Regions from separate parts of the Streptomyces sp. NPDC004542 genome, predicted to be linked through region 1. Evidence: riboswitches for the same ligand, from Rfam matches in the RefSeq annotation. Region 1 holds a riboswitch; each other region holds the start of a gene.
The links. Region 1 has a riboswitch for cyclic di-AMP ahead of ABZX30_RS15885 (peptidoglycan DD-metalloendopeptidase family protein). Riboswitches for the same ligand answer to the same signal wherever they lie in the genome.
Positions count from the first base shown of each region.

Region 2: linked by a shared signal. The riboswitch ahead of ABZX30_RS14125 (transglycosylase SLT domain-containing protein) and the one ahead of ABZX30_RS15885 (peptidoglycan DD-metalloendopeptidase family protein) in region 1 are both predicted to bind cyclic di-AMP.
Region 3: linked by a shared signal. The riboswitch ahead of ABZX30_RS24380 (M23 family metallopeptidase) and the one ahead of ABZX30_RS15885 (peptidoglycan DD-metalloendopeptidase family protein) in region 1 are both predicted to bind cyclic di-AMP.

Region 1 is NZ_JBEXLP010000023.1:81,230-91,129, forward strand. Features, by position in the region: gene ABZX30_RS15865 (ATP-binding protein) at 4-1,995, opposite strand; gene ABZX30_RS15870 (MBL fold metallo-hydrolase) at 2,296-3,558, opposite strand; gene ABZX30_RS15875 (TetR/AcrR family transcriptional regulator) at 3,825-4,427, shown strand; gene ABZX30_RS15880 (SGNH/GDSL hydrolase family protein) at 4,563-5,348, opposite strand; gene ABZX30_RS15885 (peptidoglycan DD-metalloendopeptidase family protein) at 5,567-6,493, opposite strand; cyclic di-AMP (ydaO/yuaA leader) riboswitch at 6,498-6,657, opposite strand; gene ABZX30_RS15890 (alpha-galactosidase) at 6,964-9,036, opposite strand; gene ABZX30_RS15895 (tyrosine-protein phosphatase) at 9,207-9,900, shown strand, end outside.
Region 2 is NZ_JBEXLP010000019.1:95,146-105,045, reverse strand. Features, by position in the region: gene ABZX30_RS14150 (hypothetical protein) at 1-707, opposite strand, end outside; gene ABZX30_RS14145 (ABC transporter permease) at 921-1,802, opposite strand; gene ABZX30_RS14140 (ABC transporter ATP-binding protein) at 1,789-2,763, opposite strand; gene ABZX30_RS14135 (DUF2092 domain-containing protein) at 2,835-4,052, opposite strand; gene ABZX30_RS14130 (polyprenyl synthetase family protein) at 4,313-5,323, opposite strand; cyclic di-AMP (ydaO/yuaA leader) riboswitch at 5,855-6,039, shown strand; gene ABZX30_RS14125 (transglycosylase SLT domain-containing protein) at 6,043-6,543, shown strand; gene ABZX30_RS14120 (HAD family hydrolase) at 6,617-7,459, opposite strand; gene fahA (fumarylacetoacetase) at 7,678-8,904, shown strand; gene ABZX30_RS14110 (M56 family metallopeptidase) at 9,177-9,900, shown strand, end outside.
Region 3 is NZ_JBEXLP010000048.1:34,258-44,157, reverse strand. Features, by position in the region: gene trmB (tRNA (guanosine(46)-N7)-methyltransferase TrmB) at 1-466, shown strand, start outside; gene ABZX30_RS24390 (PrsW family intramembrane metalloprotease) at 477-1,820, shown strand; gene ABZX30_RS24385 (aldo/keto reductase) at 1,838-2,782, opposite strand; gene ABZX30_RS24380 (M23 family metallopeptidase) at 2,886-3,917, opposite strand; cyclic di-AMP (ydaO/yuaA leader) riboswitch at 3,929-4,095, opposite strand; tRNA gene ABZX30_RS24375 (tRNA-Met) at 4,430-4,503, opposite strand; gene ABZX30_RS24370 (dihydrofolate reductase family protein) at 4,573-5,703, opposite strand; gene ABZX30_RS24365 (MarR family transcriptional regulator) at 5,791-6,309, shown strand; gene ribA (GTP cyclohydrolase II) at 6,452-7,093, shown strand; gene ABZX30_RS24355 (DUF4352 domain-containing protein) at 7,362-7,928, shown strand; tRNA gene ABZX30_RS24350 (tRNA-Lys) at 8,013-8,085, opposite strand; gene ABZX30_RS24345 (amino acid permease) at 8,236-9,771, opposite strand.

The DNA of each region.
Region 1 (9,900 bases):
AGGTCATCCGGCCGGGGCGCTCCCGTCGGGCCGGACGGTGAGCTCGTGGTGGGCCGCGCCCACCGGGTCGTGCGCCACTGGGTCGTGCGCCACTGGGTCGTGCGTCATGGGGGCCGGCGTCATGGGGGCCGGCGTCATGGGGGCCGGCGTCCTGGGGGCCGGCTCCGTGTGGCTCGTCCGCGTCGCCTCTGCCGGGAGGGCGTCGGCCTTCTCCAGGTGCTGCTGCGCCTCGGCCAGGCCGATCCCCCGCTGGAAGGCGGCCATCAGGCCGGGGTCGTGGCCGGCGAGGGTGTCGCCGTCCTGGCGTGGTGCCGGGCCGCCCCTCAGCTGGGGCACGAGGTGCTCCTGGGCGCGGCGCCGGGGCAGTCGGGGCTTGCCCATGGTGCCGCGCACGGTGCCGCCGCCTCGCGGGGTGAGGGGCGCGGCGGTGTGTTCCGCGACCGTGCGTGGCTCGTCGGGCCGGATGCCGGGCGCGGCCTCCGCGGGTGTGGGCCGGGCATCGTGGGCGCCGCGCACCGGCAGGGGCGGTGGCGTGCCCTCGTCCGCCGGGGTTCCGGGCCCGCGGTGCGCGTGCCGTCCGTGGCCGTCGGTGGCGACGGGCCGGCTCGCGTCCGCCGGACCGTCGGCCCGGAGCATCGCCCGCGGCTGCTGCTGCGGGGCCTGCGGAACCGGCGGGACCAGGGGGGCCGGCGGCGCCGGGATCCACCTCGTGGCCCCGCGCCCCGGGTGCGCGTGGCCCGGGACCGCGTACGCCCTGCCCGCGTGCCCCGTGTCCGGCGCGTCGTCCGGTTCCGTGCCCAGCAGGCCCTGCGGTACGACGAGGACCGCCTGCACACCGCCGTAGATGTTGGTCTGGAGCCGGACGGTGATGCCGTGCCGCCGGGCGAGCTGCGAGACCACGAAGAGACCGATGCGCCCGTCCGCCAGCAGTCCGGCGACGTTGACCTGGTCGGGGTCGGCGAGCAGGGCGTTCATCCGGGCCTGCTCGCCGACCGGCATGCCGAGCCCGCGGTCCTCGACCTCGACGGCGAGTCCGGCGGTGACGAGGCCGGCGCGGAGCAGCACCTGGGTGTGCGGGGCGGAGAACAGCGTGGCGTTCTCGACGAGTTCGGCCAGCAGGTGGATGACGTCGGCCACGGCGTGCCCGCGCAGCCGGCCGTCGACGGGCGGGACCAGCCGGACCCGGGAGTACTGCTCGACCTCGGCGATGGCGGAGCGCAGCACCTCGGTCATGGGGACCGGGTTGCTCCACTGCCGCCGGGAGACGGCGCCGCCGAGCACGGCGAGGTTCTCGGCGTGGCGCCGGATGCGGGTGGCGAGGTGGTCGACGTGGAAGAGGCCCTTGAGCAGGTCGGGGTCCTCGAGCTCGTTCTCCAGCTCGTCGAGGATGGAGATCTCCCGGTGCACGAGGGACTGCAGCCGCCGGGCGAGGTTGACGAAGACCTCGAGCTTCTGTTCGCTGCCCGCCTGGCTGGAGAGCTGGGCCGCCTGGACGACCGCCAGGACGGCGCCGTCGCGGGCGCGGGCGAGGTCGGCGGCGAGGAGTTCGAGGTCGTCGGCGTCCTGCGGGGGTCCGCCGCGCGGCTTGCGCGGGGGCGGGGTGTCGCCCTTGCGCAGCGTCTCGACCAGGGCCCTCAGGTCGGCCTCGCCGCGGGCGGCGCTGCGGCGCAGGGCGCCGACCCGGGCGCTCACCGAGCGGGCCGTGCGGTCGGCGGCGACGGCGGCGATGAGGAGGGCGGCGACGGTCACCGAGACCGCTCCGGCGAGCACCGTCCACAGGGTGAGGCCGGCGTGGAACCCGGCGGAGCGGACGGTGACCAGGACGGCCGCGCCGGCGCTGAGCGCGACGGCGACGGGCGGCAGCACCGCGAGGCGGAGGAGCTGTGGCCGTAGGGGGGTATCGGGCAGTGCGGGAACGGGGCGGGCGGCCGGCCGCCCGTGCCGGCCGCCCTCACGGCGGTCGGCGCGCGCGGCCGGTGCGCGGAGGTGAGACATGGGTGTCCTCGTACTGGTCCGGCGGGCACGGTTCGGCCCTGCGTCGTCCGACGGACACTCACCGTAGTCGCCTCCGCATCACGCGTGGCGGGCAGTTGACAAAGTCCCCCGGGGATGGTCCCGCTCTGGTATGAGGCGTCGTACGACAGACCGACAACCCGGCCGGAGGTGCCGGAACAGAACCGTAAATCCTCGATCCGACCTGGTCGGATGTGGTCACGAACAGACCACGAGGGCCGGGGAGTTCCTCGCTCCCCGGCCCTCGCCGGCCCTGCGTCGTGCGGCTGCCCCGCCCGGCGCTCAGCCCGCCGGAACGGCCTCCGGATCCCCCTCGTCCTCGGCCGTGCGGCCGGCAGCGTCACCGGCCGTGCCGGCCTGCGCGAGGGCCGCCGAGCCGGCGGTGGCCTTCACCGCGGTCCGCGCGGCCGCCTCCGGCCAGCCGCCCTCCGGGGCGAGGGCCACACTGCGCCACCACGGCTCGGACGGGACGGTCTCGGCGGTCGGTTCGAAGGGCTCGCCGGGGCGGGGCAGCGCGACACGGGCGCCGGCCGCCCGGGCGGCCGCGACGGTGCCCTCGCCGGGTTCCGCCCACGGGTGGGGGGCCAGGTTGAAGGTGGCCCAGTGGATCGGCAGCATCACACCGGAGCTGGCCCGGCCGCCCTGGAGGTCGAGGTGGGCGCGCATGCCCTCCTCGGGTGTCATGTGTATGTCGGGCCAGAACTCGCTGTAGGCGCCGATCTGGATCATCGTGGCGTCGAACGGGCCGTGCTCGGCGCCGATCTCCCTGAAGCCGTCGAACCAGCCGGTGTCGCCGCTGTGGTAGATCCGGTGCTCCGCGCCGGCGACGGCCCAGGAGGCCCACAGGGTGTGCTGGGTGTTGCGCAGCCCGCGCCCGCAGAAGTGCCGGGCCGGCGTCGCGGTCAGGGTGAGGCCGGCGACCTCGGTCGCCTCGTGCCAGTCCAGCTCGCGCAGCCGGCTCTCGGCCACGCCCCACCGTTCGAGGTGGGCCCCGACGCCGAGCGGCACCGCGAACAGGGTGTCCGTCCCGGCCAGCGCCTTGATGGTGGGCAGGTCCAGGTGGTCGTAGTGGTCGTGGCTGATGACGACCACGTCGACCGGGCCGAGCGCGGCCAGCGGCAGCGGAACCGGGTGCAGCCGCTTGGGCCCGGCGAACGGGAAGGGAGAACAACGCTCGCCCCAGACGGGGTCGAACAGCACACGCCGCCCGTCGATCTCCGCGAGCACGCTGGAGTGGCCCGTCCAGGTCAGCCGCAGCCCGGTGGCGGGCGGCCGGGCGAGGTCGGCGACGGTGGTGGGGTGCACCGGGACGGTGCCCCGCGGGGAGCGCCGGGGGCGGGTGTCCCGGTCGAGGAAGACCTTCGCCAGGTCCAGGGCCGAACCGGAGGGCCGGGTGCGGGCGGTGCCTCCGGGGTTCTGGAAGACGCCGTCCTCGAAGTGGGGCGATCTGCGGATGCGGGCCAGGCGCTCACCGCCGGGCTCCGCGCCGAAGGCCTCGGGCCGCAGCGTGCGCAGCCCGGAACGCAGGGAACCCGATCGGGTCACGGTACCTCCAGTTGGAGTCGGCGAGGCTCTCCATTATGGTCGGCCGCTCCGACAACCGGGGACGAAGTCCGGTTATGGCTTGCCCCGCCCGCCGGGCGGGGTCCCGCTACCGTCGGACACTCCACCGTGCCGACCGGCTGTTCAGCGGACGGTCCGGCCGCCGTTCCCGGCCGGCCGCCGGGGATCGCGAAGCTTCGGGCGGTACCGCCGACCAAACGGCCGGACCACGTCGCCACCGGACCCGCGTGACCGATTAGGGTGACGGCGTGGCGAGAGTGCGGTTGAGCGTGCCGGAGCGGCGGGCGGAACTGCTGGGCGCCGCCGTCGAGCAGATCGAGGCGCGGGGCGTGGCGGCGGTGCGGATCGCCGACGTGGCCACGGCGCTCGGCGTGAGCAACGCGCTGGTGCTGTACCACTTCTCCACGAAGGAGAAGCTGGTCGCCGCCGCCTTCGCGCACGCCGCCGAGGGCGACCTCGCGCAGCTGCGGCGGCTGCTGGGCCGTCGTACGTCCGCGCTGCGCCGGCTGCGGGCCGCCGTGCGCTGGTACGCGCCCACCGGCCGGGCCAAGGGCTGGCGGCTGTGGATCGAGGGCTGGTCGGTCGCGCTGCGGGAGCCCGCCCTGCGGGAGGTCACCGGCGAACTGGACCGGCAGTGGAAGGCGGCGCTGGCCGAGGTCATCGCCGAGGGCGTCGCGGCGGGCGAGTTCGTCTGCCCGGACCCCACCGCCACGGCCCTGCGCCTGACCGCCCTGCTCGACGGCCTCGCCGTCCAGCTGACGTCCTACGCCGGCGCGGTGCCGAGGTCCCGCGCCCAGGAGTGGGTGGACGAGGCACTGGCCCATGAACTGAACCTCGACCGCGCACCCTGACCGACCGTCAGGGCCCGCTTTCGCCGTCCGCCCGGCGGAGGGCCGGGGGCCGGACCGGGCAGCGTCCCGGCGGGCGGACCGGGAGCGGCGGCCGGCCGGTCGTGGCCGGCCGCCGGGCTCCCGGAGGGGATCCGGTCAGGCCACCGGGGCGATCCGCATCCTGATGTCGTCCGGGGACAGCGCGCCCTTGGCCGTCACATGGTCGCCGGAGGACTCGCCGCGCAGCCGGCGCCCGATCCACGGCACCAGGTACTCGCGGGCCCAGTGGACGTCGTCGCGGCGGATGTCGAACGTGCCCCGGGGCGGGAGCGGCGGCCAGGGCTGCTCCGGGTCGGCGGGGACCTCCAGGCCGAGCACCTGGCCGGCCCGCAGGGCCACGCGCGTGTGCCCCTCGGGCGAGAGGTGCAGGCGGTCGTGGTCCCAGGCGCGCCGGTCCTGGATCGTCCTCAGGGACCACAGGTCGAGGACGGGACAGCCGTACCGGTCGGCGATCGCCCGGACGTGGCCGTTGTACGTGGCGATCTTGCCGCGCAGGTGCCTGAGCACGGGCACGCCGCGGGTGTCGAAGCCGGTCGTCACCATGACCGTGCCCGCGACGGAGGCGAGTTGGGCCACCGCCAGCTCGAAACGCTCGGCCACCTCGTCGGGATCGGTGCCGGGGCGGATGATGTCGTTGCCGCCCGCGCAGAAGGACACCAGGTCCGGGGCGATTTCGACCGCGCGCGGGAGTTGGTCCGCCACGATCTGGTCGAGCAGCTTGCCGCGTACCGCGAGGTTCGCGTACCTGAAGTCGCCCTCGGGCCGCCGGTCCGCGAGGAGGACCGCGAACCGGTCGGCCCAGCCGACGAAGGCCCCGTCGGGGCCGGGGTCGCCCACGCCCTCGGTGAAGCTGTCCCCCACCGCCACGTACGACCCGATCACTGATCTGCTGTCACTCTTCGAATCGTCTGCCACGTCGGCCCATGATTCACCTTTCGGTGTGACCTACGCGACCGTAATAAGGGGTTGACGGACGGTGAGATAAGCCACTTCGCGGACATGTGCCCCACGGGAATACGCCGGAGCGCACCGGGAGCACGCCGAAGGCCGGACCCGGGGATCAGAGGTCCGGCCTTCGGCAGCCTGAGCGGCGCGACGGGTCAGGCGACGGGCACGCCGTGCGAGCGGAGGTAGCCGACCGGGTCCACGTCCGAGCCGTAGTTCGGCGTGGTGCGGATCTCGAAGTGCAGGTGCGGGCCGGTCACATTGCCGGTCGCGCCGGACAGGCCGATCTGCCGGCCCGCGGCCACGCTCTGCCCGGCCGAGACGGAGATCGCGGAGAGGTGGCCGTACTGCGCGTAGTAGCCGTCGGCGAGCCGGATCACGACCTGGTTGCCGTAGGCGCCGCCCCACCCGGCGGAGACGACCGTGCCCGCGCCCACGGCCTTGACGGGGGTGCCGGTGGGGACGACGAAGTCGACGCCCGTGTGGTAACCGCTGGACCACATGCCGCCCGGCACGTGGTAGCGGGTGCCGACGGTGGCACCCGCCACCGGGAGGGTGAAGCCGGTGGCGGCGTTCGGCGCCGCGGCGGACGCCGGCTCGGGCTGCGCGTCCGGCCGCGTCGCGGAGCGCGTGGCAGACTGCGTCGTCGGGTGCGCGGAGGAGGAAGTCTTCTCCGGGGCGGCGGAGTCGGCACCGGTGCCGGCGGCCTGCTCACCGAGGCTCAGCTCCAGGCCGGGGTGGATCAGCGAGGGATCGCCGCCGACGGCCTCGCGGTTGTCCGCGTAGAGCCGGTGCCAGCCGCCGCTGACGTTCTGCTCACGGGCTATCTTCGCGAGCCAGTCGCCCTCGCGGACGGTGTAGACGCGCACGCCCGCAGGGGCGGCGGCCTTCTTCCCGGTCTCCGGCGCGGCCTGGACCGCTTTCCCGGAGACGGAGTCCTTGGCGGCGGCCGGGACGGCCGCATGGGCGCCGGTGGCCCCCATGAGGGGCAGCGCCAGCGCGGCACCGCCGGTTCCGGCGACGGCGATGGAACGGGTGAAACGCCGGTTCTTGGGACGGCGGTGCTTACCCTTCGCGGGCATGGCGAATTCCTCTCCGGCGCCTGCGAGGTGAGCTGTCGGGTTCGGGCTGGAGCTGCCCGGCCGCGCGCGGAGCGCGGCTTCACCCCTGGCCGTCCTGGAGACCGGGACAGGCCGTCATGCCTGGTGGGTCCCCCGCTCCTGCCGTGCACGGGTGAGTGTGTCCGGGCTCCGGGCGGCGGCAGGATTCGGCGTTCCGTCCGGATTGCTGGCGAACGTAAGCGAGCAGGATGCGAAGGGACAAGCAGTTGGTTCCCTCTGTCCGCCTTTCGCTTGATCCGTTACGGGACATCCCGGTCACCCTCCGTGCATTCCCTTCTTCCGCACCGCCTCGATTCCCCGGGAATCGACGCGGATTACGTGGGCATGACGCGCGACGGACGGTCACGAATATGACGCTCCTCACCACTCGACGTACATGACCCTTTATTTCCTGGCTAGTTGCGATGAAAGGTGCAATCAGTGCATACAGCTCACATACGACGCAAGCGGATGACCGTCGCATCCAAGTCGCCGCGCAGCCCCGTGGGCAGCCCGTGGTGCAGCAGGACGGCACCTCGGTGGACTTCTCCCGTTTCACGGCATTCGTAGGAGGCCGTGGGGTCGAGGCCGCGCAGCCGCAGCGCGGGCACCGGCTCCCCGTACCGCTGCGCCTGGAGCCAGGCGAGGACGACCGTCTCGTCCCCGAGGAGGTACTGCACCGCGCTCAGCCCGCCCTCCGGCGGCCGCAGCCGGTGCAGGTCGCCGCGCTGCACGACCGGGCGGATCTCCTTGTAGAGCTCCACCCATTCCCGGGCCTCGGCGAGCTCCTCCTCCGTCCATTCGGAGAGGTCGCCACCGACGCCGAGAACCCCGGCCATGGCGCTCACGAAGCGGAACTTCAGAGAGCTGACCCGACCGTTGAGCTGGGTGTTCGGGCTGTCGGTGACCCAGGCGGCCATGACCCGCGCGGGATGGATCTGGCTGAAGCCGTGCTGGATGACCAGCCGGTCCAGCGGGTCGGTGTTGTCGGAGGTCCACACCTGGTCCGTACGGCTCATGACAGCGAGGTCGATCCGTCCGCCACCGCCCGAGCAGGACTCGAAGGCGACGCCCGGGTGGGCCGCCCGCAGCCGGTCGAGGAGGCCGTAGAAGGCGCGGACGTGGTCCACCCACAGGCGCTGCGGGTACGGCTCGCCGGGCCAGCCGGCGTCGGTGAAGCAGCGGTTGAAGTCCCACTTCACATAGTCGACCGGGGCGCTGGAGAGCAGCCCGTCGAGCTGCTCCCAGAGGTACTGCTGGACGTCCTCGCGGGCGAGGTTCAGGACGAGCTGGTTGCGCAGTTCCGTCCGCTTCCGCCCCGGCTGGAACTGCACCCAGTCCGGGTGGGCGCGGTACAGCTCGCTGTCCGGGTTGACCATCTCGGGCTCGACCCAGATGCCGAACTGCATGCCGAGGGCGTGCACAGAGTCGGCGAGGGGCTTGAGGCCGCCGGGGAAACGGTCCGGGTTGGGCGTCCAGTCGCCGAGGCCGGCGCGGTCGCTGGTGCGGGCGCCGAACCAGCCGTCGTCGACCACGAACAGCTCGACGCCGATCGCCGCCGCCCGCCGGGCGAGGGTCGCCTGCTGCTCCTCGGAGATGTCGAAGTTCGTCGCCTCCCAGGAGTTGAACAGCACCGGCCGGTCCCGGTCGGCGTCCGGGATGACGTACGCCCGCTGGTAGGCGTGCCAGGCACGGCTGGCACCGCCGAAGCCGGCGTCGCTCCACAGGCCCGCGAAAACGGGCGTGGTGTACGACTCGCCCGGCGCCAGGGCCAGCAGACCCGAGTCGTCGTAGCCGGCGCCGCCGGTGATCTGCACGCGCGCGTCGGGGAGCTGGGCGACCGCGATCCGCCAGGATCCCGACCAGCCGAGGGCGCAGCCGTAGACCTCGCCGTGCTCCTCGCCGGCGCCGGTGTCGAGCGCGACCCAGGGCAGGTGCTGGTGGCCGGTGTGACCGCGGCGGCTGCCGATGACCTTCTCGCCGTGGGTGAGCGCCGCGCTGGTCAGCCGGGACTCGGCGGCCCACCGGCCGTGCAGCTGGGACAGCCGCCAGCCGTCCCGGTCGGGCAGGGTCCAGGTGGCGGCGTCGGCCCGCAGCAGCTCCACGCGCGCGTCGCCGCCGTTGCCGACCGTCACCCAGCGTTCGACGACGTCCCCGCGCATCCGGTAGTGCAGCGTCACGGCCAGGGAGCCGTCCCGGAAACGCAGCCGCAGCTCGTCGCCCTCGGCCTCATGGGCCTCGAAGGTCCACTCGGTGCCGCGCCGTTCCCCGGTGCGCACGGACAGGGCGGGCCGGACGAAGCGGGGGCCGCCCTCCACCGGGTACTCCTCGCGGCCGTCGAGCGGGGACTCGAAGGGCCAGTAGCCGGGCAGCGGACGCACGGCGAGCGCCTCGGCGTCGGCGAGCGCGATGCGCGGGCCCCAGTGGAGGTGGAGCAGTTCGTGCGCCTCCGTGAGGTGCAGCGCATAACTGCTGGTGGGCCCCGTCAGGAGCCATGTACGACCGTTTTCGGCGATGTCCACCATCGAACCCTCACAAGTGCCAACAGATCCGCTCACGTCTCAACATCATCAAGGGCATGAGGGTCCGGAGGCAACGCCTGTGGACAACTGATTGCCCGGGAAAACCGATGTCGTATCGTCATCGGGGGCCCGCCGGCGAGCCGCGACGGCGGGAGCGACCGCGAGGAGCCCACGTGACACAGCAGGTCCCGTCGACCGAGCCGGAGCTGACCGGGGTGCGCAATTTCCGGGACGTGGGCGGCCTGCCCACGGCGGACGGACGGCGGGTGCGCTCCGGGGTGCTGTTCCGCAGCGGCCACCTCGCCCACGCGACCGACCAGGACGCGGAGTTCCTCGCCTCCCTGGGCCTGCACACGGTCTTCGACTTCCGCAACGCGGCCGACAAGAAGCTCGAGGGGCCGGACGTCGACCTGCCCGGCGTGCGCAATGTGAACCTGCCGCTGAGCGACCCGGCGGACGGCGCCGAGTTCTGGAAGATGGTCCGCGACGGCGATCTCGACCAGCTCCGGGCCATCCTCGGCGACGGCAAGGCCGAGCACCGGATGGTCACCTCCTACCGCAGGATCGTGACGGAGCGCACGGCCGAGCACTCCCAGGTGCTGCACGCCCTCGCCGAGGACAGCGTGCCCGCGCTGATGCACTGCGCGGCGGGCAAGGACCGCGCGGGCATCTCCATAGCCGTGACACTCCTCGCGGTCGGCGTGGAGCGCGACGCGATCGTCGCCGACTACCTCGAGTCCAACGCCAAGCACCGCCGCTACCGGGTGCGCCGGGGCGGCAGCCCGGACACCGCCTACACCCCCGAGGTGATGGAGCTGCTCAACCCGCTCTTCGACGCGCGCGCCGAGTATCTGTGGGCGGCCTTCG
Region 2 (9,900 bases), on a different contig from region 1:
CGGAGCACCTCAGGGTGCCCGGCGCCCAGCAGGTCCGCCGCCCGGACGACGGTGCGCTCGGCGAGTTCCGCCGCGGTCCCGATCCGGCCCTCCTTGACCGCCTCGTTGATCCGCGTCATCGGTTCGGTGAGGAGCGCGGCGCCCTCCGCGGTGGCGGTCACCGGGCCGTCGCCGAGGACCGCTTCGGCGACCGCGTCGAAGCCTCGGGCCGGCGTGTGGTGCCGGGTGTCGGGTCCGGAGGCGGGGTCCGGCGTCGGCGGCACGGAGAGCGGGACCGGCTCGGGCGGGGGCGTGTCGCGGCGGGGCGGCTCGGAGGTGGCGGCCGGGGTGACGGCCCGTGCCGGCTGCGGAGCGGCGGGACCTGGCGGCTGCGGGGCGGTGGGACCTGCCGGCTGCGGGGCGGTGGTCCCCCCGTGCAGTCGGGGCTCGCCCGTGAAGCGGCTGGCGCCGTTCACATCCACCTCGAGGGGGACGACGCAGCCGACGCGCTCGTCGTGGACCATGGCGTGCACGGGGCGGCCGAGGCTGATCGCGAGGCGCTGGAGGTGGTTCAGGACGGCCTGCTGGATCTCCTGGCCGGGGGCCGCCATGACCGCCACCCCGCCGACGGAGGCGCTGCCCGACCCGGAGACGCGTACCTCGACCGGGGCCGCCGGGTGCGGCTCGTCCCACAGGTCCCGCTTCTTCTCGAAGCTCAGTCGAGCCATCGGTTTCCTCACTCCCCCGGCCTCGCGATCCGGTTGTACGCGTCCCTGCCCTCGAGTGTGGCCGCTGTGCCTCCGTTTCCGCGTCACCACGACGTCACAGCCTCGCACCAGCCGACCGGGACTGGACACCGAGGCAGGTGGCCCGGGCCAAGACGTTCTTCACCCGCGAGACCCCGCTCGCCCGCTTCCCGTACCGGAACCGGTGCACCGCCTCTAGGCGGTGATGTCCTTCGTCGTGAACCGTGCCCAGGCCGCCGAGCCGAACACCGCCGCGTACAGGGCCTGGAGACCGAGGTTCTTCACCAGGTCGTCCCAGTAGACCGGGTCGCGCATCAGATCGGCGAAGGACAGCCAGTAGTGGGAGAAGAAGTACGGCTGCAACGCGTGCAGTTGAGGGATCTGGTCGAGGATCTGGACGGTGATGAGCAGGCCGACCGTGGTCGCCATCGCCGCGATCCCGCTGTTCGTCAGCGTGGAGACGAACAGGCCGAGCGCCGCGATCCCGACCAGTGACGCGGCGACGACCAGCGCGATCAGCAGGGCGCGGCCCAGGCCGTCGGCGAAGCCGATCCGCGTGCCCGAGATGGTCGTCAGGTCGCCCAGCGGGAAGAGCAGCGCGCCGGTCAGGAGGGCGGACAGGGCGACCACGAAGGTGGCGACCAGGCAGAAGGCGATGACCGTCGTGTACTTGGTGAGCAGCAGGCGGGTCCGGCCGGCCGGGGCCACCAGGAGGTAGCGCAGGGTTCCGCCATTGGCCTCGCCGGCGATGGCGTCGCCCGCCACCACGCCGATCGCCATCGGCAGGAAGAACGGGAGCGTCGCCGCCAGCGCCGTGAACACCAGGAACAGGCCGTTGTCGGTGATCTGCGCGATGAACGCCGGGCCCTCGCCCCCGCCGCCCCGGCCGCCCCCCGACGAGCCGCCCCGCGTCTCGATCTTCACGGAGACCCCGACCAGCACCGGCACCGCGGCGAGCACACCGAGCAGCGCGAGCGTGCGCCAGCGCCGGAAGGTGACGGCCAGTTCGTTGCGCAGCAGGCCGAGGGTCCACAGCGGGGTGGGACGCCGTACGGCCACTGCCTCAGCCTGCGACATCGAAGCCCTCCCCGGTCAGCGCCACGAACGCGTCCTCCAGCGAGGCCCGCTCCACTCCGAAGCCGCGCACCCGCACCCCGGCCGTCACCAGCGCCGCGTTCAGTTCGGCGAGGTCCCGGTCGGGCGGCTCGCCGCTCACCCGGTCCCCGGCGACGACGACGTCCCCGACCCCCTGTTCCTTCAGCACCCGGGCCGCGTCACCCGGATCCGGCGTGCTGACGACGAGCCGCCCGCGCGCCCCGGCCGCCAGGTCGGCCACCGGGCCCTGGGTGATCAGACGGCCCTGGGCCATCACCGCCGCGTGGGTGCACACCTGCTCGATCTCGTCGAGGAGGTGGGAGGAGAGGAACACGGTCGTGCCGTCCGAGGCCAGCTCCCGCACCAGGGCGCGGATCTCCCGCATGCCCTGCGGGTCGAGCCCGTTGGTCGGCTCGTCCAGGACGAGCAGCCTGCGCGGCTGGAGCAGCGCGGCGGCCAGGCCGAGGCGCTGTTTCATGCCCAGGGAGTACGCCTTCGCCTTCTTGCCCCCGGCGGCCGTCAGGCCCACCCGGTCCAGTGCCGCCGCGACGCGTGCGGTCCGGGTGCGCGGGTCGGCGGTCGGGTCGGCGGCGTCGTACCGGAGCAGGTTGTCGCGGCCGGAGAGGAAGCCGTACAGGGCGGGCCCTTCGATGAGGGCGCCGACCTGCGGGAGTACGGTGCGCGCGGCCCGGGGCATGGGCTGCCCCAGGACGCGCGCCGCGCCGGAGGTCGGCTCGATCAGGCCCATCAGCATGCGGATGGTGGTGGTCTTCCCGGAGCCGTTCGGACCGAGGAAGCCGAAGACGCTGCCCCGCGGGACGGTCAGGTCCAGACCGTCGACGGCGAGCTGTCCGCCGCGGTAGCGCTTGGTGAGCGCGCGGGTGTGGATGACGCTGTCACCCGCGTCCCGCGCGGCCGGCTTCGTGGCGGACGGTTCGTCCATCGGCTCCCCTGCTTCGTGGTGTGTACGTGCGTACGCGGGTACACGTCGTACCGTGGCCGTGGCGCGTCGGTCTACCGTGCCGCGTCGGCCGCCTTCACCAGCGCGTTCTTGGTCACGGTGCCGACGTAGACCTTGCCGTCGTCCGTGATCAGGGCGTTGACCAGGCGGGTGGAGAACACCGTGCCCTTGCCGAACCCGCCGGTCACCTTGTCGCCGAGTGAGCCGAGGAAGCCGCCCAGGTCACCGCCGCCCTTGCCGGACGGCAGGCCGCCCGCGGCGCCGGAGTCGAAGGTGGCGATCGAGTTCCAGCCCTGGCCGAGGACGTCGAAGCCGCCGCGGCCCTCGGCGAGGTCCCCCTCGGGCTTCGGGGCGCGCTCGCCGGGTGCCTCGGCCGCGTCGTTCCCCTCGGTGACCTTCGCGCCCTTCGGCGGGGTGAAGCGGAAGGTCGAGGCGGCCGGCCTGGCGAAGCTGACCTGGGTGAAGCCCGCGTCCACGACGGCGGCGCCGCCGCTCGCCGGGGTCAGGGTGAACTTCAGCGGCATGCCCGTCTTCGCGTCCACGGCGATGCTGACGGCGCCCACCGTGGTGCCGGACTGCTTCGGTTTGATGAGCAGTTTGTAGGCGTCCCGGCCCGCGACCTGGACGGTCCCGTCGACGGTCACGGACGTGGTGTCGTCGACGGACTTCAGTGCCTCGTCGGCGAGGTCCTTCGGGGTGGCGGGGGTCTTCGTGGCGGGGGTCTTCTCCCGCTGCTGCTTGCCGTGCTGGTCCGCGGTGCCGTGGTACACCTCGTTGGACCTGCTGTCGTAGCCCCAGACGTCCTTGCCGTCGTGGATGAGGCTGTACTCAGCCGCGCTCTCGATCAGCGAGACCTTCTGGCGCTCCGGCCCGTCGGCCGCCACGCGCAGCGTGTGACTGCCCGAGAGCAGTTCGGTGAACTTGGACGCCGGGTCCGCCGACGAGCCGTCGCCGCCCCGGTTCGCCCCCGACAGCAGGCTGCCCTCCAGACCCCCGAGGTCCGGCAGGCCGAGGTCGGTGCTGAACCGCACCGTGCCGGACAGCTGCTGCACGTCCGAAGCGGCGATCTTGTCTATGAGCTGCTGTGCGCTGATCTTGGGCAGGTCGGGGTCACCGGAGTCGGCGAGCGCCGGGACCAGCCCGATGGTCGCCGCCGCCACCCCCACCACCGCGACCGGGACGACGTACCGGGCCGCCTTGCGGCGCCCGGTCGACGTGTCGTTGCCGGCCCTGTCGTCGGACGTGGTGTCGTCGGATCCGTACGGTGCCATGTGTGCCTTACCTCCGTCGTCGGCGGCGGCTGTCCTCACCCTCGTCAACCCTGAGCCGCCATTCTCACCCGAATCGGTGAGGAGTGGTGATTTCCGTGGTTTCCATCTCACCAAATCGGCCGTGAGGAAGCGTCAGACCCGGGAGGCACCTCGATGTACGACTGCGGTATGACACGGGGAAGCCGGATGCCCCCTCGACCCGTAGGGGTCGGACCCGGAGGCGGCAGACCCCGGCGGACGGCTGCACCAGCACGCCGCGCCTACCCGGCCCGGTGCACCACCGCATCGCACAGCTGCACGAGTGCCGCCTTGGCGTCGCACTCCCGCAGCGGGGCCAGCGCGGCCCGCGCCTCCTCCGCGTAGCGCACGGTGTCCCGGCGGGCCTGCTCCAGTGCCGGGTGGGCGCGCAGCGCGGCCAGCGCCTCGGCGTGCCGGGCGTCGTCGGTCAGGTCGGAGTCGAGCAGGTCGCACAGGGCGACGTCCTCGGCCAGCCCGAGCCGGGCCGCCCGCTCCCTGAGGCGCAGCACGGGCAGGGTGGGGATGCCCTCGCGCAGGTCGGTGCCCGGGGTCTTGCCGGACTCGTGGGAGTCGGAGGCGATGTCCAGCACGTCGTCGGCGAGCTGGAAGGCGACGCCGAGCCGCTCGCCGTACTGGGTCAGGACGTCCACGACCGTCTCGTCGGCCCCGGACATCATGGCGCCGAAGCGGCAGGAGACCGCCACCAGCGACCCGGTCTTGCCGCCGAGGACGTCCAGGTAGTGATCGACCGGGTCGCGGCCGTCCTGCGGCCCCGCCGTCTCCAGGATCTGCCCGGTGACCAGCCGCTCGAACGCCACCGCCTGGACCCGTACCGCCTCGGGGCCGAGGTCGGCGAGGATCTGGGAGGCGCGGGCGAAGAGGAAGTCGCCGGTGAGGACGGCGACAGAGTTGCCCCAGCGGGTGTTCGCACTGTCCACGCCGCGGCGCACCGCGGCCTCGTCCATGACGTCGTCGTGGTACAGGGTCGCGAGGTGGGTGAGTTCGACGACGACGGCCGAGGGCACGATTCCCGGCGCGTACGGGTCCCCGAACTGCGCCGCGAGCATCACGAGCAGCGGCCTGAACCGCTTGCCGCCCGCGCGCACGAGGTGCTGGGCGGCTTCGGTGATGAAGGGGACCTCACTCTTGGTGGCTTCGAGCAGTCCCTCCTCGACAGCCGCCAATCCGGCCTGGACATCGGCTTCCAGAGCCTGGTCCCGCACGCTAAGCCCGAACGGCCCGACGACGGTCACGAGGGGTCTCCTGTCTGCTGGTGCCTGCTGGCGATTACACGGTTTGTCGATAGGTCGCCGCCCTCACTCAAGTCAGCGTATCCGGTCAGCTTTCGATCACCGAGGGCGCCCACTGTTACAGGCCGGGCGCTATCGGATCACGCCCGTTATGTTTCCGATCAGGCGATAAGAACAGATATTTATCGACTTACCCGGAAGTACGAAGTGATTGCGCCGCTTGGAGCAGCTCACCTTCCACTCCCGCGCCGGACGCGCTCTCCCTAGCGGCGCCCCTCATGTCCCATTTGCCGTTATTGCTATTCCGTGAATTGGGTCACGTCGACCGATCGGGGCACCCCGCCGCCCGGCACCCGTATCCCACCTGCCGCCATTGGCCAGTTGAGGCTTGGCAGCTGCAAAGGATCAAGCACCTCATACGCCATAGAACAAGGTCAACTAGGACTTTGTGTGAATCCGGCGCTTGTTCCGGACATGTGCTCTCGCATACGTTCCCGGCCGTCGGGCGGAACGCCTCATCCTGCCGCCGCCCGTCACACCCCATCGACGAACTCATTCGCGACGGCAGGAGCGGGGGACCCAGGTTTGCCGCCGGCCCGGACGACACCCGTCGTCCCGGACCGGCTCGGGGTGAAGCCGCACCGCCTTCGGGCGGCGCGGCCGGGCACCTCCCAGCCCGAACCCGACAGCTCACCTCGCAGGCGACGGAGAGGAACTTCCCCATGTCTGCTGCCGCTCGGCTCCGCCGTACCCCCTTCACCCGCATCGCCCGCAGGATCGCCGTCGCCGGCACCGGCGCCGCCGTGCTCGCCCTCCCGCTGATGGGTGCGACCAGCGCCTCCGCGGCCACCACCACGAGCGCCCCCACGGCCGCCACCGCCGCCACCAGCACGGTCGCGTACTCGAACAACCTCGACGGCTGGATCCGCGAGTCGCTCGCGATCATGGCGCAGAAGGGCATCCCGGGCTCCTACAACGGCATCTACCGCAACGTGATGCGCGAGTCGTCGGGCAACCCGATGGCCATCAACCTCTGGGACTCCAACGCGGCCGCCGGTATCCCGTCCAAGGGCCTGCTGCAGGTCATCGACCCCACGTTCAACGCCTACCACGTGGCCGGCACCTCGTGGAACATCTACGACCCGGTCGCGAACATCACGGCCGCCTGCAACTACGCCGCCCACCGGTACGGCTCGATCGACAACGTGTTCGGCGCGTACTGACCGATCCGCTCACCCGAGCACCCGCGCACCCGCGCACCCGCTCACCCGCTTACCCGCTCACCCGCTCACCCGCTCAGGGGAAAAGTCTTTCGAGGACGACGGCGATGCCGTCGTCCTCGTTCGACAGGGTGATCTCGTCGGCCACCGCCTTCAGTTCGGGATGGGCGTTGGCCATCGCCACACCGTGGGCGGCCCAGTCGAACATCGGGATGTCGTTGGGCATGTCCCCGAAGGCGATGGCCCGTTCGGCGCCCAGCCCGAGGTGGTCGGCGGCCAGCGCCAGCCCGGTCGCCTTGGTGACACCGCACGGCTGGAGCTCGACGGTTCCCGGCCCCGACATGGTGACCGTCGCCAGCGACCCCACGGCCGCGCGGGCCGTGGCGGCCAACTCGTCGTCCGACAGGGCGTGATGGCGCACCAGGACCTTGCTGATCGGCTCGCGCCACAGGTCGTCGCGCCGCCGGACCCGTACGGCGGGCAGGGTCGGGTGCGGCATCCGATAGCCGGGTTCGATGAGCGTGAGCCCGTCCACCCCGTCCTGGTCGACGGCCGCGTACACCTCCCCCACCTCTGCCTCGATCTTGCCGAGCGCGGTCTCCGCGAGTTCCCGGTCCAGGGTGACCGACCACAGCAGGCGGTGGGCGCCGGCGTCGTACACCTGCGCACCCTGTCCGCACACCGCGAGCCCCGTGCAGCCGAGGTCGTCGAGCAGCGGCCGCACCCGCGGCGCCGGGCGACCGGTCACCACGAGGTGCCGGGCCCCCGCCCTCTCGGCCCGGGCGAGGGCGGCGAGCGAGCGGTCGGACAGGGTGTCGTCGCCACGCAGGAGCGTTCCGTCGAGATCGGTCGCGACGAGTGAACGAGCCGGGGAGACCGGAGAGGAGCGGGGGGCGGAATATGCGGGGGGTGCGGCCATGATCAGAGAATACGGACCCCCCGCCCCCTGACTCACCGCTGTTCCCGGCCCCGAACGGTGCCCGCGACGCCACCCCCACAAGGCCCATCCAGGCATTGCGAACCCTTCAGACACTGCCCGGCACGCTGCCCAGGACATGCAACTCACCCGTAACGTGTGGCGCGACCACAGGCAACGGCCTGCAGTGACGGCACCGGATGAGAGCGAGGCAGCACCCCATGCCCCCCTTCGACGTCCCCGAGGGCGACCCCTTCGGCCCTCACAACCTCCCCTACGGCGTCTTCTCCCCCGCCGGCTCGACCGAGCGGCGCGTCGGCGTGCGGCTCGGCGACCACGTGCTCGACGCGGGCGCGGCGGCGCGGGCGATCGGTTCGCCCTACACCTCCCTGCTCGCGCACCCGACCCTCAACCCGCTGCTCGCCGCCGGCCGCACGGCCTGGTCGGACGTGCGGCGGGCCCTGACGGCCTGGGTGACGGTGCCCGCGCACCGGGAGACGATCGAACGACTGTTCTACCCCTTGTCCTCGGTGACCCTGCACCTGCCCTTCGAGGTCGCCGACTACGTCGACTTCTACTCCTCCGAGCACCACGCCCGGAACGCGGGCCACATCTTCCGCCCCGACGCCGAGAACCCGCTGACCCCCAACTGGAAGCACCTGCCGATCGGTTACCACGGCCGCTCCGGGACGGTCGTGGTGTCGGGCACGGACGTCGTACGGCCGTCCGGCCAGCGGAAGGGTCCCGCCGACCCGGCCCCCGTCTTCGGCCCCTCCGTCCGGCTGGACATCGAGGCCGAGGTCGGCTTCGTCGTCGGTGTCCCCTCAAAGCGGGGCAGGCCGGTCGCGCTGGGCGACTTCCGGGAGCACGTCTTCGGGCTGTGCCTGCTGAACGACTGGTCGGCGCGCGACATCCAGGCCTGGGAGTACGTGCCCCTCGGCCCGTTCCTCGGCAAGTCGTTCGCCACGTCGGTGTCGGCGTGGATCACCCCGCTGGAGGCCCTGGAGGACGCGCGGGTGGCGCCGCCCGAGCGGACCCACCCGCCGCTGCCGTACCTGGACGACTCCGACGAGGAGCCCTGCGGCTACGACCTGCGGATCTCCATCGCGGTCAACGGCCACACGGTGTCCGAGCCGCCCTTCCACACCATGTACTGGACGGCGGCGCAGCAACTGGCCCACATGACCGTGAACGGGGCCTCGCTGCGCACCGGCGACCTGTACGGGTCGGGGACCGTGAGCGGGCCCGAGGAGCGGCAGCGGGGCTCGCTGCTGGAGCTGACCTGGAACGGGCGTGACCCGCTCGAACTACCGGACGGCAAGCGGACGTACCTGGAGGACGGGGACGTGGTGACCCTGTCGGCGTGGGCGCCGGGGGCGGACGGGGCCCGGGTGGGGCTGGGGGAGGTCAGCGGCCGCGTGGTGGCGAGCAGTCGGCGTACCGACTGATCTCGCCGGGCGGCGGCGGCCGCGGTGACGTCACCGGGTCGTACGGCTGACGGCCCGGGTTCGGGGCGCGACGGAGGACGGGGTGGGGGGGCGCGGCGGGAGTTGCGGGAGCAGGGGGCGAAGTGACGCGGAAGCGGGTCGTGTTCGGCGCCGGCGACTGACTCCGGGCCCCGTCGGCGTCATACTGACGCTGACAGCGTGCACCACTCGAACCGCCACCCGGACCATCCCCCGGTCCGCCCTGCCTCCGACCATGAACCGGAGCCCCCGGCATGACCGTCTGCCTGCTCCTGCTGAGCGTCGTCGCCCTGACGGCCGCGGTGCCGGTGCCGCGCGCGCTGACCCGGGCCGAGTGGCCCGAGCGGGATCCCGTGGTCGCGTTGTGGGTGTGGCAGTGCCTGGTCGCCACCGTGCTGCTGTGCTGCCTGACCGCGCTCGTGCTGGGCGCCGCCGGCGTCTTCCACACCGTCCGGGACCGTGTCTTCGCCCCCGCGCCGCCCGCCGTGACCGCCGCGTACGACCTCTCCGCCGCACCGGTCTGGGCCGTCACACTCACCGCGCTGCTCGCCTGCGGGGCCGCGTGGACCACGGCGATGCTCGCCCGCGAACTCTTCGAGGCCCGCCGTCTGCGCGGCCAGACCCGGGCCCACCTGCGTGAACGTGCGCCCGAGCTGCCCGCCGGCCTGCCCGCCGCGCGGGGGCCGATGCTGGTGCTCGAGGACGAGTACCCCGACGCCTGGTGGATGCCGGGGCACCCGTCCCAGCTGGTCGTCACCACCGGCGCCCTCCAGCGTCTCACCGACCACCAGCTGGACGCCGTCCTCACCCACGAGCGCGGCCACGCCCGTGCCCACCACGACTGGCTGCTGCACCTGTCCACCGCCCTCGCCACCGGCTTCCCCCGCGTTCCCCTCTTCGCCCACTTCTGCGACCAGACCCACCGCCTGGTCGAACTGGCCGCCGACGACACGGCGTCCCGCCGCTGCGGTCACCTCA
Region 3 (9,900 bases), on a different contig from region 1:
GGTGGACGTGCACACCCCGGGCCAGGGCAACCTGCTGAACCTCGCCGACCGGGACGGCCTCGCCAACGTCCGGGTCGGCAACGGCGACGCCATCATCCTGCTGCGCGAGATGCTCGCCCCGGACTCGCTGGACGGGCTGCGCGTCTACTTCCCGGACCCCTGGCCGAAGAAGCGGCACCACAAGCGGCGGCTGATCCAGCCGGAGTTCCTGGGCCTGGCCGCGGCCCGGCTGAGGCCCGGGGCGGTCGTGCACTGCGCGACCGACTGGGAGCCGTACGCCGGGCAGATGCTGGACGTGCTGACCGCGCACCCGGACTTCGAGAACACCCGGCCCGAGGGCGGCTTCGCGCCCCGTCCCGCCTTCCGTCCGCTGACCCGCTTCGAGGGGCAGGGCCTGGACAAGGGACACGTGGTGAACGATCTGTTGTTCCGCCGCGTACAGCACCGGGAGCAGCAGCGACGTTAGGGTCAGTGCCGTGGCCACCTTTCCCCCGTACCCGACGCACCCCGCCGGTCCCGTCGACGGTGAGCTCCGGCACCCGCACTGGTGGCAGCGCGGCTGGGTGCGGTACGGGGCGCTGATCGCGCTGCTCGCGCTCTCCGGGCTCGTCATCCTGGCCCTGGTGCGGCAGCAGACCGGCACGGAGGGGTTCCTCGTCGGGCTCGGGCTGGCCGTGCTGCCCGTCCCGCTGCTCATAGCCGCCTTCCGGTGGCTGGACCGGGTCGAGCCCGGCCCCTGGCGGAACACCGTCTTCGCGTTCGCCTGGGGGGCCTGCGCGGCGGCGCTGATAGCCATCGTCGCCAACAGCTTCGCCACCCGGTGGATAGCCACGACGGCCGACCCGTCCAGGGCCGACACCCTCGGCGCGACCGTCATAGCGCCCATCGTGGAGGAGTCCGCCAAGGCCGCCGCCGTGCTGCTCGTGTTCCTCTTCCGCAGACGGAACTTCACCGGGATCGTGGACGGCGTGGTGATAGCCGGGGTCACCGCCACGGGGTTCGCCTTCACCGAGAACATCCTCTACCTCGGTACCGCCTTCGGCACCGACCAGATCACCGGCGACCGCGGCATCGCCTCCGTGACCGCCGCGACCTTCTTCGTGCGCGTCGTCATGTCCCCGTTCGCGCACCCCCTGTTCACCGTCATGACCGGCATCGGCTTCGGCGTCGCCGCCCTGTCCGCCGACCGGCAGCACGTGCGGCGCGTGCTGCTGCCGCTCGGCGGGCTGCTGCTCGCGATGGGCACGCACGCGCTGTGGAACGGCTCCTCCACCTTCGGCGAGTACGGCTTCTTCGCCGTGTACGGGACTTTCATGCTGCCCGCGTTCGCGCTGCTGACCTGGCTGGTGATCTGGACGCGCCAGCGGGAGCTGCGGACCGTGCGGGAGGAGCTCCCGGCGTACGTCCTCGCCGGGTGGCTGGGGCCGGGCGAACCGTTCGCGCTTGCCTCGATGCGGGCCCGGCAGATGGCCCGTGACTACGCCCGCCACTACGGGGGCAAGCCGGCCGCGCGGGCGGTGGCGCAGTACGAGGCGTACGCGACCTCGCTGGCGTTCTGGCGGCACCGGGGACAGCGCGGGAGGGCGGGGGCCGACTTCGTCGTCCGGGAGCGGGAACTGCTGGACGAGCTGTGGAGCAGGCGGCAGGCGGCGCGGCCCGCCCTGGAGTACGCGGCGAGGGCTTCGGCCCCGGCGGTTGCGCCTCCCTGGCCGGTGTACGGGGTGCAGGGGGCGTACGGGTACGTGCCCGCGCCCGGCGCCGGCCCCGGCTACGGGTATCCGGCGGCGCCGTACACCGCCTACAACCCGTACCGGACGTGACGGGATGACGCGGGGGGTTACGCCGACGCCTCGGTGAGGCGCGTCAGCTCCTCCTCGGTGAGCTCCAGCTCGGCCACCCCGAGCAGTGCCGGCAGCTGGTCCACCGTGCGGGCCGAGGCGATGGGGGCCGCCACCGTGGGCTGGGCGGCGAGCCAGGCGAGGGCCACGGTGGCCACCGGGGCGTCGTGCGCGGCGGCGATCTCGTCCAGGGCGGTCAGGACCCGCTGTCCCCGCCCGGTCTCCAGGTGTTTGGCCGCACCGCCCGCCCGCGCGCTCTCCACGGTCGTGCCGGGACGGTACTTGCCCGTGAGGAAGCCGGAGGCGAGGGAGGCGTAGGGCACGACCGCGAGGCCGGCCCGGGTGGTGACGTCCCGCAGCGGACCCTCGTAGGTGTCGCGCGAGACGAGGTTGTAGTGCGGCTGCAGTGCCACGTACCGGGCGAGGCCCTGTCGCTCGGAGAAGTCGAGGGACTCCTGGAGGCGCTCGGGCGAGATGTTGGAGGCGGCGATGTAGCGCACCTTGCCCGCCCGGACCAGCTCGTCGAGCGCCCCGATGATCTCCTCGACCGGCACCTCGGTCTTGTCGAAGTGGGTGTAGTACAGGTCGATGTGATCGGTGCCGAGGCGGCGCAGGGAGGCGTCGGCCGCGGCCTTGATGGTGTCGGCGGTCAGGCCCTGGTACCGCGGGTGCTGGCTGACCTTGGTGGCGATGACGATGTCGGAGCGGTTGCCGCGGGACTTCACCCAGTCGCCGATGATGGTCTCCGACTCGCCGCCCTCGTTGCCGTCGGCCCACGCGGAGTAGGAGTCGGCGGTGTCGACGACATTGCCGCCGGCGGCCGCGTAGGCGTCGAGGACGGCGAAGGACTGCGCCTTGTCGGCGGTCCAGCCGAAGACGTTGCCGCCGAGGGCGAGCGGGAAGACCTGGAGGTCGGAGTGGCCGAGTTTGCGTAGAGAAGTCATGCCTTGATCCAACAACCGCGGCGGTGGCTCACATTCCGCTACGGACCGGCAGCCCCGACGTCGGGGGGTCGTCGTCAGGGCTGCCGGGGCACCGGGGGACGCGTCAGGGGGTGAGGCCCTTGCCACGCAGCCACGCCATCGGGTCGATGCCGGTGGCCTGGCCGCCGGGGTGGACCTCGAGGTGCAGGTGCGGGCCGGTGACGTTGCCGGTGGCGCCGACGCGGCCGATGACCTCGCCGGTGCCGACCTTCTGGCCGACCTTGACGTTGATCGAGGACTGGTGGCAGAACCACAACTCGGTGCCGTCGTCGAGGGTGAGGATCGTGCGGTAGCCGTAGGAGCCGGCCCAGCCCGCCTCGGTGATCGTGCCGCTGTGGATGGCCTTGATGAGCGTGCCGGTCGGCGCGGCGAAGTCCAGGCCGGTGTGGTAACCGGAGGACCACATGGAGCCGGCCTCGCCGAAGGTCGAGGTGAGCGTGTACGAGGAGGTCGGCAGCGTGTACTGCTCGGCCAGCCGGGCGAGGCGCTCGGCCTCGGCCTTCTTCTTGGCGGTGGCCTCCGCCTGCTCCTTGGCGGCGGCGGCCTTGGCGGCGGCCGCCTTCTCCGCCTTGGCGGCCGCGTCGGCGGACTGCTTCTCGGCGGCGGCCACGGCGGCCGCGGTGGCCCTGCCGTCGACCTGGCTCTGCTGCTGCTCGGCCTGGGCCATGATCCGGTTGCGCAGGGCCTCGCCGGCGTCGGTGCTGTCCTGGTCACTGGCCGCGGTGGCGACGCCGACGTGGGTCAGGGTGGCCGTGGCGGCCTTGGCGCCGTGGCCGTCGTCGCCGAGCAGGGAGCCGACGGAGGGCAGGTCGGGCAGGGAGATGGAGACCGGCGGCTTGCCGGTGTTGGCGCTGGCCATGCCGCCCGCGCCGACGGCGGCTATCACGCCGACGCCCAGGACGGTGGAGCTGCGGGCGAGCCCGCCGCCGCGCTGCTTGCTGACGCGGTGCCGGCCGCGTGCCGGGCGGAGGGAGTCCTCGGTGGGGTTCCACTCCTCCCAGGGGCCCTCGTCGCTGCGGTACTCGCCGTAGCCGAAGGTGTCGGTGCGCTGGCTCGGCACGAACGGGGCTGTGGGGGCAGGCGGGTTTGACGCCACGCGGGCGTGCTCCTTTCCTTCCGTGACGCCTACCGGGTTAGCTGACGGGTTCGGAGCGGGAAGGTCTCCTACGCGCGTATACCGGTCGTCGACTCAGCGAGTGGACGGCGGCGTTCGCGTGATTCACCCCAAGGTGGTGGTTCCCCGGTTCCCTTGCGGGATTCGGCATGCGCGCACGGAGCCGCCTCGGGTGACGGCTGGGACGACCGCGCTGCGTTATCGAACGTTAATAGACCTACCTGTCAGTTTCCAAGCCGTTCGGCTTGATCATTATGGTTTTCACAGAGGAACTTATGACCCATGACCGGTGAAATTCGGGCGAGTTGCATCCGGCGCGAGCGCCTCAGGAGTAACAGGGGTTTTGATGGTTACTCAGACGTGATGCGGAGGGCGCTCGGTGCGTGACCGTGCGTGATATCGGGGTCGGGGTGACGGCCGGTCCCGGGCAAATACTCCGGAGAAACACTCAGGGCCGGAATCCATGTACTGGAATTCCGGCCCTGAGTCTTCAGTAGCGGGGACAGGATTTGAACCTGCGACCTCTGGGTTATGAGCCCAGCGAGCTACCGAGCTGCTCCACCCCGCGTCGTTGTGTCACCAGTGTACGCCATGCGCGGGACCGCTCGCACACGCCTTTCCGACCAGGGCTTTCGGCTCAGTCCGTCAGGTGCCGGTTCGGCGTCTGCGCCGCCTCCTCGTACTCCGGCAGGACGACCACGTCCACGCCCCCGGCCGTCAGCAGCCCGCTGCCGTCGGCGCCGGTGACGAACGTGTCCGGCTCCCGCCAGGCCGTGACCACCCGCCGTATCCCCGCGTCGAGGATCAGCCGGGCGCACGGCGCCGGCCGGGAGGCCCGCCGGGCGCACGGTTCGAGGCTGCTGTACACCGTGGCGCCGGCCAGCCGGGGGTCGTCGGGCCGGATCCTGGCCAGCGCCGCCTCCTCCGCGTGCACCACGGGATCGTCCCCCTCGCGGGAGTGGCCGCGGGCCAGTTCCGTACCGTCGGCGGCCACCACGACCGCCCCGACGCTGAACGCCGTCCGCGAGGGTGGGCACAGCGCGGCCAGCTCGCAGGCGATCCGCAGCCAGTGACGGTCGGCCGCGACGGCGACCGGGCCGGTGCCGGGCGCGGTCGGCTCGTAGCGCATCAGGACGACGTCCTCGATGCGGCGCGTCTCCAGCAGCCTCAGCCGCCCGCCCTGGTAGCCGCCGGGCCCGAAGAGCCGGGGGGCGTCCGGGTCGCCGACGAGGAGGGGGGCCAGGACGAGCTGGAGCTCGTCGGCCAGGCCCCGCAGCAGCAGCTGGGTGTGGACGGTGCCGCCGCCCTCGACCATCAGGCGGCGCACTCCGCGCACCTCGTGGAGGTGCGCGAGCAGCGCGGGCCAGTCGAGGTCCGCGCCCAGCGGGACGACGTCCGCCGCGAGGCCGAGGGCGCGGGCCCGCTCGGCGCCCTCGTCGGTGGTGTAGACGATCTTCTCGCCCCCGGTGTGCCAGAAGTTCGCGCCGGGGTCCAGGTCGCCGGAGCCGCTGACGGTGATCTTCAGGGGGTACTCCGGCCGTCCGGCGGCGAGCCGGGCCGCCCGCCGCTCGGGCGAGTTGACCAGCAGCCGCGGGTTGTCGGCGCGGATGGTGCCGGCGCCGACCAGGATCGCGTCGACGGACGCCCGTACCTCGTCGACCCGGTCGAAGTCGGCCGGGCCGGACAGCAGCAGCCGGTCGGGGCCGGTGTCGTCGAGGTACCCGTCGAGGGAGACGGCGGCGGACAGCAGGACGTACGGACGGGGCATCGACGCGCTCTCTTCGGGAGGCGGGCGGGGACGGATCCGACGGACCCGGATCTTGGTTCAAGTTTGAAACAAACTTACACTGGTGGCATGACGACCCGCTGGCTCACCCCCGAGGAGCAGCGCGCCTGGCGCGCGTACGTGGCCGCGACCCACCTCCTGGAGGACGCGCTGGACCGACAGCTCCAGCAGGACGCGGGCATGCCCCACCTTTACTACTCCATCCTGGCCACGCTGTCCGAGGCACCGGAGCACCGGCTGCGCATGACCGGCCTCGCCGAGGCGCTGAAGATCACCCGCAGCAGGCTGACGTACGCGGTGGCGCGGCTGGAGAAGGACGGGCTGGTGCGGCGCGAGAGCTGCCGGTGGGACAAGCGGGGCAGCGTCGCCGCCCTGACCGACGAGGGGACGGCCGTACTGGAGCGCACGGCGCCGGGCCATGTGGAGACCGTGCGGGCGTCGCTGTTCGACCACCTCGCCCCCGAGCAGGTAGGGCAGCTCGAGGAGATCTGCGGCGGGATCGTGCGCGCCCTCCAGGGGGACGGGACGGACCGGACGGCGCCGGACGAGGTGCCCTGGCGGCGCCGGTCGTCCCCGCCCTGCTCCTGAACGGGCCGGCGCCCAGGGCCACGAAAAAGGTTGCTTTAAATTTAAAACATGACGTAGGGTTCCGGACCATGGGACTGCTTCAAATCTGAAGCAGAAAGCCGAGGCAGCCCCCGTCATGACCACCGGACCCGGGAGAACCCGCATGCCCGACACCCCCGCCGCCACCCCGCGCGCCCGCGTCCGGGTACCGCTGCGCTTCCACGACGGCTACAGCGTCGACGCCGAACTGGTCACCTTCCACGGCCTGACCGACGGCCAGGAACACGTGGCCGTCGTCCTCGGCCGCCCCGCCCCCGGCACCGTCCCGCTGGTCCGCCTGCACTCCGAGTGCCTGACCGGGGACGTCTTCGGCTCGGCCCGCTGCGACTGCGGCCCCCAGCTGCGCGAGGCGGTCGAGCGCATCGCCGACCGCGGCGGTGTCCTGCTCTACCTCCGCCAGGAGGGCCGCGGCATCGGCCTCTACAACAAGCTCGACGCGTACGCCCTCCAGGACCAGGGCCTGGACACCTACGAGGCCAACGCCGCCCTCGGCCTGCCGGAGGACGCCCGCGACTACACGTCGGCCGGCCAGATGCTCCGCGCCCTCGGCATCGAGGAACTGGACCTGCTCTCCAACAACCCCGACAAGGCGGACCAGCTGCGCGGCCTGGGCCTCGCCGTCCGCGACCGGGTGCCCACCGGGGTCTTCACCACCGCGCACAACGTGCGTTACCTGCGCGCGAAGGTGCTCCAGACCCAGCACACCCTGCCGCTCGCGGAGCTGACGGAGCTCGGCGTGGGCTGAGCCGGGGGGCCGCCGGGACGCGTCGGGTCCCGCCCGCGGGCCGCCGGGCCGGTGCCCGCGGCGCCCGGCACCACCGAGAGGCGCGTCACGATCCCGGTGAACGACTGCGCCCTGACCCCCCGGGCACACCGCGAAGCCCCGGCAGGCCCCCCGGCCGGGACTTCGCCGTTCCTCCACCGCTTCGGGTCACAGGACGGCCACACCGCCCCCGCACGCACCGCACGGCGCGCATGATGCCCCCTCACCATCATTCAGCCACAGAGGGACCATGAACGCCCGTACAGCCGCCTGCGCAGCCCTGCTCGTCGCCGCCACCGCCTGCAGCAGCGGTGGCGAACCCCAGACCATCCGCGTCACCGTCACCCAGACCGTCACCGCGTCACCCGGCGCCAAGGCCGGCACCCGTGCCGGCATCCTCGAGATGGGCGCCAAGCAGGCCATCGACGACTACGCCCAGGACGTCCACGGCACCGTCCAAGCCCTGGACTACCAGCAGCCCTACAAGGGGCCACAGCCCCATGAGCCGGAAGACTTCCAGGGCGGCGACACCTGGGCCGTCGCCAAGGTCAAGTACTGCAACACCAGCGGCGACGACGTCAGCGTCAGCCAGTTCCCGTGGTCCCTGGCCTACGCCGACGGCACCAGCATCCAAGTCACCGGCGACAGCGGCGGCGACATGCCGAAGCCCGAGTACCCCATGGACAGGACGGTGCGGGCCGGCCGTTGTGCGGCAGGCCTCGTCGCCTTCCCCGTGCCCGGCGGCAAGCGCCCCCAGCGCCTCGTCTACGATCCCGAAGTCGGCCACCCCACCGAGTGGGCCATCCCCAAGGCGTAGGGAGCAGGAGGCGCCCGTGGCCGGCACCCCCCCGAAACGGACTCGCCCCCAGCTCCAACCTGCTCTGAGCTGGGGGCGATGCGGTAGGCCCTGTGGGACTCGAACCCACAACCAATGGATTAAAAGTCCACTGCTCTGCCAATTGAGCTAAGGGCCCAGGCGATGTCGCCTCCCCGAGCATAGCCGGACGTGGCCGTGTCTCCGATCGGGTATCCGGGGACGCGGCCGCGTCGGACGGTGGAACCGGGCCGGAACGAACTGGAACGATCCGTAACAGGCCGGATCAGGCCGGAACAGGCCGGAACGGTCAGGGATCGACCGGTTCGGGCGCCCCCGCGCGGGACGCCGCGCGGGCCCGGTTGCGTTCGTGGCCGGCGTTCAGGAACCAGTGGCGGGCCGAGGCCAGCCACCAGGTCGCGGCGAAGCCGAGGACGACCAGGACGGCGACCGGGGCGTAGTTGAAGGTCTCCCAGGTGACCGGGGAGACCTGGGGGAGCATGAAGAGGACCGTGATCACGCCGACCCATACCACCGAGACGATGCCCACCGGCTGCGACCAGCGGCCCAGGTGCCAGGGGCCCCGGGCGAAGGCGGCGCCCTTGCGGACCCGCAGCAGGGTGGGGACCACGTACGCGAGGTAGAGGCCGATCACCGCGATCGAGGTGACGGCCGCGTACGCCGTGCTGTTGATCAGGTAGGGGAGGCCGAGGATCAGGGCCCCGGTCGTCGCCAGCCAGACCGCCGCCACGGGAGTGCGCGTGCGCGGGCTCACGGAGTGCCACAGGCGCGAGAAGGGCAGCGCGCCGTCGCGGGAGAAGGCGTAGATCATCCGGCTGTTGGCCGTCACCGACGCCATGCCGCAGAACAGCTGGGCGCCGATCACCACCAGCAGCAGCAGCTTGCCGGTGGTCGCGCCCAGCGCGTCGAGGAGGATCTGGGCGGGGGGCGCGCCGGTGGGGGACGTGAGCTCCTTGTCGTACGACTGGATCGCGAAGGTGAAGCCCAGCAGGAGGACGAAGCCCGCTATCCAGGACGTCCAGATGGATCTGACGATGCCCTTCGGGCCGGCCGTCGCCGCGTCGTGGGTCTCCTCCGTCATGTGGGCGGAGGCGTCGTAGCCCGTGAAGGTGTACTGGGCCATCAGCAGCCCCAGGAGCACCACGTACGGGCCGCTGCCCCAGCCGGTGTTGTCGACGAACTCCGTGAACACGAAGGACGCCGACTGGTGGTGGTCGGGTACGAAGGTCAGCGCGCCGACGATGACGGCCACCCCGAGGACGTGCCACCACACGCTCACGTTGTTGAGGAAGGCGACGATCCGGACGCCGAAGGTGTTCAGCAGGCCGTGCAGCAGCAGGATCGCGGCGAACAGCAGGACGGTACGGCCCGGGGTGACCACGAAGTCGAACTGCAGGTTCAGGTAGGCGCCCAGGAAGGACGCCGCGCCGAAGTCGATGCCCGCCGTCACCGCCACCTGGCCCAGCACGTTGAACCAGCCGGTGAACCAGGCCCAGGCGGCGGCCGAACGCGGCGGCGCCAGCCGGTGCGCCCAGAAGTACAGGCCCGCCGACGTCGGGTACGCCGAGCAGATCTCGGCCATCGACAGGCCGACGAACAACGTCATCAGGCCGACCGCCACCCAGCCCCAGGTGATCACCGCGGGACCGCCGGTGTTCATCCCGAAGAGGTAGAGGGTCAGGCAGCCGGACAGGACCGAGATGATCGTGAAGGAGACGGCGTAGTTGGAGAACGCCGACATACGGCGGGCGAGGACCTGGGTGTAGCCGAGCTGGGCAAGCCGTTCCTCGTCCGACAGCCCACTCGCTATCGCGTCATCTGTCATGCCCCCAGCGATTCCCTCGCCGAGGGCGTGACATGCGTCACAGGTGACTGGAAAGATGACTGAAAAGGGCCCGTACGACTGAGTCGTACGGGCCCTTTTCAGGTCACTGGGCGTCAGCCGTTGCGCTTC